Regions from separate parts of the Streptomyces sp. CB03238 genome, predicted to be linked through region 2. Evidence: riboswitches for the same ligand, from Rfam matches in the RefSeq annotation. Region 2 holds a riboswitch; the other holds the start of a gene.
The links. A riboswitch is a leader RNA that binds a small molecule or an ion and turns the genes downstream of it on or off. The one in region 2 is predicted to bind ZMP and ZTP.
Positions count from the first base shown of each region.

Region 1: it holds a riboswitch for ZMP and ZTP, as region 2 does, so the genes downstream of both, glyA (serine hydroxymethyltransferase) here and BKD26_RS28385 (bifunctional 5,10-methylenetetrahydrofolate dehydrogenase/5,10-methenyltetrahydrofolate cyclohydrolase) in region 2, are expected to answer to the same signal.

Region 1 covers NZ_NBCN01000006.1:42,448-46,850, forward strand. Annotated here, with positions in the region: gene BKD26_RS40190 (hypothetical protein) at 1-487, shown strand, start outside; gene glyA (serine hydroxymethyltransferase) at 883-2,160, opposite strand; ZMP/ZTP riboswitch at 2,197-2,288, opposite strand; gene rocD (ornithine--oxo-acid transaminase) at 2,432-3,634, shown strand; gene BKD26_RS11520 (PLP-dependent aminotransferase family protein) at 3,823-4,403, opposite strand, start outside.
Region 2 covers NZ_NBCN01000018.1:64,352-68,754, reverse strand. Annotated here, with positions in the region: gene BKD26_RS28395 (aldehyde dehydrogenase family protein) at 1-251, opposite strand, end outside; gene BKD26_RS28390 (GAF domain-containing protein) at 301-1,602, opposite strand; ZMP/ZTP riboswitch at 1,722-1,810, shown strand; gene BKD26_RS28385 (bifunctional 5,10-methylenetetrahydrofolate dehydrogenase/5,10-methenyltetrahydrofolate cyclohydrolase) at 1,863-2,690, shown strand; gene BKD26_RS28380 (SWF or SNF family helicase) at 2,793-4,100, opposite strand; gene BKD26_RS28375 (DEAD/DEAH box helicase) at 4,097-4,403, opposite strand, start outside.

The DNA.
Region 1 (4,403 bases), on a different contig from region 2:
CGACCCCTCGGCGACGCCCGCGCCGGGGGCCAGCCCGGTGGTGCCGGGGTGCGCGTCGCCGGTGCCGTTGGCGGAGGCGGGGCGGCGGGCCGGGTTCGAGCCGCGGGTGCCCGGTGCGCTGGGGGCGCCGGACGCGGTGTCGGTGGGCGAGGCGCCGGGCGGCCGGCATGTGGTGAGCCTGTGCTGGCACGAACCGGGCCGCACGATACGGCTGGACGAGTTCCCGGCGCGGCTGGACGTCGGCTTCGGCAAGACGGTCCGGGAGGAGCCCGAGTATGTGGAGCTGGGCGGCGTCGGGCCGGGGTACTGGTTCGCGCGCCCGCATCTGCTGACCTTCCCCATGACGGACGGGGAGGGCAGGCTGTGGACCCACTCGCAGCGCACGGCGGGCCCCACGCTGTTGTGGACCGGCCACGACGGTCTGACCCTCCGCCTGGAGGGCGAGCCGTCCCAGACCCGCGCCCGGGCCATCGCCGAGTCGACGTAGGGCCCGGGGCGCCGTCCACACGGCTTCGTGGACGGTGAGCCACCGGCCGGGAGCCGCCGGGACCGGAAGGTTGAGGTCCCGGCTCCGGACCGGCCGGAGTGGCCCGGGGGCGCCCAGGGCCGAGGCGGGGCCGGACCGGGCGTGGCCCGCCCGGGCCAGGCCGGGTGCCGACCGGGCGTGATCCGCCCGGGCCCGGGAGCCCGGGGGTGACCCGAGGGCCGGGAGCCGCCCCGGGGTGGGCCACCAGGGCCCGGCTCCGGGGGCGCGCCTGAGGGTGGGCGTCTGCCGGAGGCCGGGAGCCGCCCCGGGGTGGGCGGGGGACGCAGCCGGGCGCCACCCCGGGTGGGTCACCCCCCGCCGCGGCGCCGGACCCGGGGCGGGCCTGGGGGTGGGCGTCAGGCCGGGAGGCCGGGGGCCAGGTGGGCGGCCATCAGGTCGGCGACCTCGGCCCGGATCGTGGCCAGGGCGTCCTCGTCGCCGGTGCGGGCGGCGGTGACGCCCCGGTCGATCCAGTCGGCGACGGCCGCCATGTGCTGCGTACCGAGACCGCGGGAGGTGAGGGAGGGGGTGCCGATACGGATGCCGGAGGGGTCGAACGGCTTGCGGGGGTCGTAGGGGACGGTGTTGTAGTTGACGACGATCCCCGCCCGGTCCAGGGCCTTCGCGGCGATCTTGCCCGGCACGTCCTTGGGGGTGAGGTCCATCAGGATCAGGTGGTTGTCCGTGCCGCCGGAGACCAGGTCGAAGCCGCGGACGAGGAGCTCCTCGGCGAGGGCCTTGGCGTTGGCGACGACCGCGTGCGCGTAGTCACGGAAGGAGGGCTGGGACGCCTCGTGGAGGGCGACCGCGATGGCGGCGGTGGTCTGGTTGTGCGGGCCGCCCTGGAGGCCGGGGAAGACCGCCTTGTCGATGGCCTTGGCGTGCTCCTCGCGGCACATGAGCATCGCGCCGCGCGGGCCGCGCAGGGTCTTGTGGGTGGTCGTGGAGATGACGTCCGCGTGCGGCACCGGCGACGGATGGGCGCCGCCGGCGATCAGGCCGGCGATGTGGGCGACGTCGGCGACGAGCACGGCGCCCGCCTCGTGGGCGATCTCGGCGAACGCGGCGAAGTCGATGGTCCGGGGAAGGGCGGTACCACCGCAGAAGATGACCTTGGGGCGCTCCTTGAGGGCGAGGTCGCGCACCTCGTCGAAGTCGATGAGCCCGGTGTCCTGGCGTACGCCGTACTGGACGCCGCGGAACCACTTGCCGGTCGCGGAGACCCCCCAGCCGTGGGTGAGGTGACCGCCCATCGGGAGAGCCATGCCCATCACGGTGTCGCCGGGCTCGGCGAAGGCGAGGTAGACGGCGAGGTTGGCCGGGGAGCCGGAGTAGGGCTGGACGTTGGCGTGGTCGACGCCGAAGAGGGCCTTGGCCCGGCCGATGGCGAGCAGCTCGACCTGGTCGATGTTCTGCTGGCCCTCGTAGTAGCGCCGGCCGGCGTAGCCCTCGCTGTACTTGTTCTGCAGGACGGTGCCCGAGGCCTCCAGGACGGCCTGCGAGACGTAGTTCTCGCTCGGGATCAGCCGAAGCGTCTCGCCCTGCAGGCGCTCCTCCGCACCGACGAGCGCGGCGAGTTCGGGATCGGTGGTGACGAGAGCCGGGTGGTGAGCGGGAAGGGGAAAGCTGGTCATGGCGTCCTCCAGGGGGCCGGCAGCACGGACAAGGTCTCCGGGTGCCCAGGCGGGCGGCACCCTCGTGTGGTCTGCCGCGCACGGCTCCCCCGGGGTCGGTTCCCCGTACGCCAGTCGCCGCGCGTACCGCCCAGCCTAGGCCCTGCCCGGCCGATCTTGCCGGGCAGGGCCTAGCCGCCACACCGCCCGCGAGGTTTCTTCGTCCGCATGGCGAGCGACGATAGAAAGGGGCGCCACCACCGCCCCCGGCCGCAGGACGAACGGAGACCCCGTGTCGAGAACACTAGAGGCGATCGCTTCCGCGGAGGCGCACAGCGCGCACAACTACCACCCGTTGCCCGTCGTCGTCTCTTCGGCGGACGGTGCCTGGATGACCGACGTCGAGGGACGCCGCTACCTCGACATGCTCGCCGGCTACTCGGCGCTGAACTTCGGCCACGGCAATCGGCGGCTGATCGAGGCCGCGAAGGCGCAGTTGGAGCGGGTGACGCTGACGTCGCGTGCGTTCCACCACGACCGGTTCGCTGACTTCTGCGCGCAGCTGGCCGAGTTCTGCGGCATGGAGATGGTGCTGCCGATGAACACCGGGGCGGAGGCGGTGGAGACCGCCGTGAAGACCGCCCGCAAGTGGGGGTACCGCGTCAAGGGCGTCCCGGACGGGATGGCGAAGATCATCGTGGCGGCGGGCAACTTCCACGGCCGTACGACCACGATCGTCAGCTTCTCCACCGACCCCGAGGCGCGGGCGGACTACGGCCCGTACACACCGGGGTTCGAGATCGTGCCGTACGGCGACCTCACGGCGATGGCCGAGGCCATGACGGACAACACCGTGGCCGTGCTGCTGGAGCCGATCCAGGGCGAGGCGGGCGTGCTGGTGCCTCCGCCCGGGTATCTGCCGGCGGTCCGGGAGCTGACCCGGCAGCGGGACGTGCTGTTCATCGCGGACGAGATCCAGTCGGGCCTGGGCCGCACGGGCCGGACGTTCGCGTGTGAACACGAGGGCGTGGTCCCGGACATGTACGTGCTGGGCAAGGCGCTGGGCGGCGGTGTCGTGCCGGTGTCGGCGGTCGTGTCGAGCGCGGCGGTGCTCGGCGTCCACCGGCCGGGCGAGCACGGTTCGACGTTCGGCGGCAACCCGCTGGCCTGCGCGGTGGCGCTGGAGGTCCTGGCGATGCTGCGCACGGGCGAGTACCAGCAGCGGGCGGCCGAGCTGGGCGACCACCTCCACCAGGAGCTGGGGCTCATGGTGGGCCAGGGTGCCGTGGAGGAGGTGCGCGGCCGCGGCCTGTGGGCGGGCGTGGACGTCGTGCCGAGCCTGGGCACGGGGCGGGAGGTCTCGGAGAAGCTGATGGACCGCGGGGTCCTGGTGAAGGACACCCACGGCTCGACCATCCGCATCGCCCCGCCCCTGGTGATCAGCAAGGAGGACCTGGACTGGGGCCTGGAACAACTGCGCCAGGTGCTGCGCTGACCGTCGGCGAACGGCAACCATCCCGGCGCCCCGAGCGGCGTTGACCGTCAGGGGGCGGTGCCCGGCACGGGGCGGTGACCCGGCGCGGGGCGCTGCCCGGCACAGGAGCGGTGGCCCTGCCCGCGGGGCGGTGGCCCGGGGCGCCGGGCCTGGGGCGCCGGGCCTGGGCCGGACCAGGGCCGCCCCGGTCAGGGAAGGCCGCGGCAGAGGGCGTCCAGGGCGCCGGTCCAGGCGCTGTCCGTGGGGGTGGCGTAGCCGACGACCAGGGCGTCGCGGCCGCGCGGCACGTCGGGGTGGCGGAAGCGGTCCAGGCCCTGGATGGCCAGGCCCTGCCAGGCGGCGGCCTGGACCACGGTGGGTTCGGTGCCCGGTGGCAGCTCCAGTACGGCGTGGAGACCCGCCGCGATGCCGCTCACGCGGATGTCGGGCGCCCGTTCGGCGAGCGCGGCCACGAGCTGGTCGCGCCGCCGGCGGTAGCGCAGCCGCATGCCCCGTACGTGCCGGTCGTAGGCGCCGGAGCGGATGAACTCCGCGAGCGTCAGCTGGTCCAGCGCGCTCGACACCCATTCGGAGTGCCCCTTCGCCGCCAGTACGTCCCCCACCAGATCCTCCGGCACCACCATCCACCCCAGCCGAAGTCCGGGCGTCAGGGACTTGCTCGCCGTACCGAGGTAGACGACGCGCTCGGGGTCCAGGCCCTGGAGGGCGCCGACCGGCTGGCGGTCGTAGCGGAACTCGCCGTCGTAGTCGTCCTCCAGGATCAGCGCGC
Region 2 (4,403 bases):
ACGGCCGCCCGCTCGGTCGGCGCCGTACGGCCCCACGCGGGCGCCGCCGCGTGCGCCGCGTCCAGGGCGCGTTCGACGTCCTCGGCGGTACCGCGGGCGATCTCGGTGAAGGGGCGGCCATTGACCGGGCTGGGGTTCTCGAAGTACTGGCCTCGGGCGGGCGGCACATGGTCGCCGCCGATCCAGTGGTCGTAGCGGGACTCGTACGAGACGATCGCACCCTCGGTGCCGGGCGCTGCGTAACGGGTCATCTGCGGGGCCTCCCTGGGGCTGCACCATGGACGGGTGCTCGCGGCGAGGCTAGGGACGCGGACGTTGCAACCGCGTTGCGCCGGCCCCCAGTTCCGCATTGAGGGCCTGAAGGCGCGCCTGTACGGGGGCGAGGCGACCCGGCGGTACGGCGCCCGCCAGCGCCCGCCACACCTCCAGGTCGTCCTCCCCCCAGGGGCTGTGCGCCCAGTCGGCGAGGAGCGCCGGGTCGCCGCGTGCGATGAGCGCGGCGCGCAGCTCGTCGGCCAGCCGCCGCCGCAGCCGCGTCACCGCGGGCGCGCACGAGCCGGGCAGCAGCGGCCCGGCGTACCCGCCCAGCGCCGAGGCGACCGCACCGGAGGCCAGCCTGCGGCCCACGGCGTCGAAGTCCGCGTCGACCGGCGCCGCCAGCCGGTACGGGCGCGAGCGCAGCACGCCGGGCCCCAGCAGGGCGCGCAGCCGGGACAGTTCGGCGCGCAGCGTGACCGGGGTGACCGACTCGTCGTCGTACAGAGCCGCCAGCAGCTCCTCGCCGCCCATGCCCTGCGGGTGGTGGGCGAGCACCACCAGGATCTCGCTGTGCCGGCGGCTCAGGCGCGTCCGCCGCCCGCCCGCCACCAGCACCGCCTCGTCCCGGCCCAGCGCCGTCAGCCCCAGCCGGTCGCCGGCCCCGGGCGGCCGCTCCAGCAGCGCGAGCTGCGACTCCGCCGCCCGCGCCACCGCCTGCACGAACGCCAGGCTGTGCGGATGCGCCAGCCCGTCCCCGCCCGTGATGTCCACCGCCCCCAGCACCCGCCCGGTACGCGGGTCGTGCACCGGCGCCGCCGCGCACGTCCAGGCCTGCACCGGCCGCCGGAAGTGCTCGGCGGCGAAGACCTGGACCGGCCGGTCGACGGCGATCGCCGTACCGGGGGCGTTCGTCCCGGCCGCCGACTCGGCCCACCGCGCGCCCGCCACGAAGTTCATCCGGCCCGCGCGGCGCAGCGCCCCCGGGTGCCCCTCCACCCACAGCAGCCGCCCATATGTGTCGCAGACCGCGACCAGGTGCTCCCCGTCCGCCGCGTACGCGCCCATCAACTCCCGTACCACCGGCATCACGGCCGCCAGCGGATGCCCCTCCCGGTACGCCGCCAACTCCTCCTCGTCCAGCTCCACGCACGCGTTCCCGTCCGGACACACCCGGGCCCGCGCCGAACGCCGCCACGAATCGGCCACCACCGGCCGTACCACCGGCCGCACCGGCTCCCGCGGCCGGCCGCCGCCCGCCGTGAACGCCTCGTGCGCCCGGCGCAGCGCCCTCGCCCGCTCCACGGGATCCGCGCCCCGCTCCAAGGCCACCCAGGGGTCGTTCACATCGCCCTCCCCATTGAGGTCGTCCGCGCCCGTGCCATCGTCGCCGCGCCGACCGGCCCCCACAAGCGGGCCTTCGACCGGGCTCATAGGAGGCGGCCGAGAACCGTCCCGTAGAGTGGGCGCCGGGCCGTGACTGGCGCTTGGGTGGAGTACCACCGGGGAGCGGCCCGGCGGACCGACGCCACTGCCGCGCGCCTGGGCGATCCACTGACGAACGCCCGGGAGTTCCCGTGTCCACCACCCCTGCCACCGCACGCCTCATGGACGGCAGCGGCCTCGCCCGCCGCCTCGTCGAGCAGACCGCCGCCCGCGCCGCCGGCCTCACCGCCCGCACCGGCACGCAGCCCTGCCTCGCCACCGTCCTGGTCGGCGAGGACCCGGCCTCCGTGACCTACGTGAAGATGAAGCGCGCCCGCTGCGAGAAGGCCGGTATCCGCTCCCGCCACATCGAGCTGCCCGCCACGACGACCACCGCCGAACTGGTCGCCACCCTCGAGGGTTTGTCCCGCGACCCCGAGGTGCACGGCATCCTGCTCCAGCACCCGGTCGGCCCCGGGATCGACGAGCGGGCCGCCTTCGAGGCCATCGCCCCCGAGAAGGACGTCGACGGCGTGACGTTCAGCTCCTTCGCCACGATGAGCTTCGGCCTGCCCGGCTTCGTCTCCTGCACGCCCGGCGGCATCATGCGGCTGCTCGACGCGTACGACGTCGACCCGGCCGGCAAGCGGGCCGTCGTCGTCGGCCGCAGCGCCATCCTCGGCAAGCCCGCCGGGATGCTGCTGCTGGCGCGGAACGCGACGGTGACGTACTGCCACTCGTACACCGCCGATCTCGCGGCAGCCGTACGGGAGGCCGACATCGTGGTCGCCGCGGTCGGGCGGCCCCGGTTCATCAAGGGCGAGGACATCAAGCCCGGCGCCGTCGTCATCGACGCGGGCTACAACCCCGGCAACGTCGGCGACGTCGACTTCGAGACCGCGGCCGCCCGCGCGAGCCTGATCACGCCGGTGCCGGGCGGCGTCGGACCGATGACCATCGCGGTGCTGCTCGCCCAGACCGTCGACGCGGCGGAGCGGCAGCTCGCGTAGCCCCCGGCGTCGGGGTCAGGCCGGAGCCGGGCCCCGCCCCCGGGGCCGGCGCCCCGCGGGAGGGGCGTTCCGGCTGCCGGGGCGTCAAGGGACGCCCGGGTGTCAGGCGTCGTCCGCCGGCGCTCCGGCGAGGGCGGCGGCCGGGTCGGGGCCGGGCGGGCCCGCCGGTGTCCAGCGCCCGGACTCCTTGCGGTACGGCCACCAGCGGCCGTCGCGGTCCAACCGGACCTGTACGTCCGCGCCCGCCACCGTCCAGCGGCCCGGGCGGTCCGCCCGCAGCGACGGGCGTTCACCGTCCTCCCAGGCGGCGGCGAGCTGCGCGGTGGCCCGTGCCAGCAGCTCCGGTTCGGGCGTCCACTGCTCCTCCAGTACGGCAAGGGCCTCCGCGCCGCCCAGCCGCCACGCGCGCGTGGCCGGTTCCAGGCCGGCGCGCCGGCGGCCGGTTCCGGCGGCGAGCCGGTCCAGGGCGGCCGGCGCCCACGTTGCGCCGGAGGCGGCCAGCCGGACGGCGTCCTGGTCCGCGCTCAACGGCACCTCCATGGGCCGGTGCTCGTGGCCGTCGGCGAGCGCGTCCGCCAGCATCCGGTACGCCCGTGCCGCCGTGTCCGCCGCCAGCAGCTCCAGCGCGGCCGGGTCGACGCCCGGCGCGGGACCGGCCTCGGTGTCCAGCGACGGCGGCTCACCGGGCGCCTCAGGCAGCGGGGGCGGCGTGGGCAGCGGCGGGAGGATGCCCGCCGCGGCGAACGCCTCGTCCGCCCGTACCCCCTCGGGACCGGGAGCGGCCGTCTCCTGCCCGTCCTGGACGGCCCGGGCCGCCCGGTCCGCCTTCCCCGCCCGCGCCACACTGCGCACCTGCAACTCGTCCAGCAGCCGCCGCTCCCCGCGGCCCCGCATCAGCAGCAGCACGAAGGGATCCTCGTCCAGCAGCCGGGCCACCTGGTAGCAGAGCGCCGTCGTGTGCGGACAGTGGTCCCACGCGTCACACGTGCACTCGGGCTCCAGGTCACCGATACCGGGCAGCAGCTCGACGCCCGCCGCCGCCGCGTCCTCCACCAGGTGCGGCGGCATGTCCCGGTCCAGGAGCGCGGCGATATGACCCGCCCGGTCCACCGCCATGTCCAGGAACCGGTCCCACTCCTCCTCGGTCAGCTCCTGCAACAGCACATCACTGCGCTGCGCGGTGCCGTCCCGGTCCTTCACCACCGCCGTGATCCGCCCGGGCCGCACCGACACCGCGCCCACCGCACCGTCCCGGGCCTGCTTGCGACCCTTCTTCAACTGCTGGAGGTCGAGCGCCGTGTCCTCCAGCGCCTTCAGCCATGCCCGTCCCCACCAGGTCTGCGCGAAACCCCCGCCCCCCGCGGGAGGCAGCGCCGCGAACGTACGCTCCATGTCCTCGTCACGACTCATCGCGCGTCCCCCCGCACCTCTCGCACTCCACGCAGTTCCACCAGTTCCGCCAGTTCGGCGTCGGTCAGTTCGGTCAGCTCGCTCACGGCGTCGCCCTCGCCGGCGCCCAGTACGGAATCGGCCAGCTCCTTCTTGCGCGCCAGCATGCCCGCGATCCGGTCCTCGATCGTGCCTTCCGCGATCAGCCGGTGGACCTGTACGGGCTGGGTCTGCCCGATGCGGTACGCCCGGTCCGTGGCCTGCGCCTCGACGGCCGGGTTCCACCAGCGGTCGTAGTGCACGACATGACCCGCGCGGGTCAGG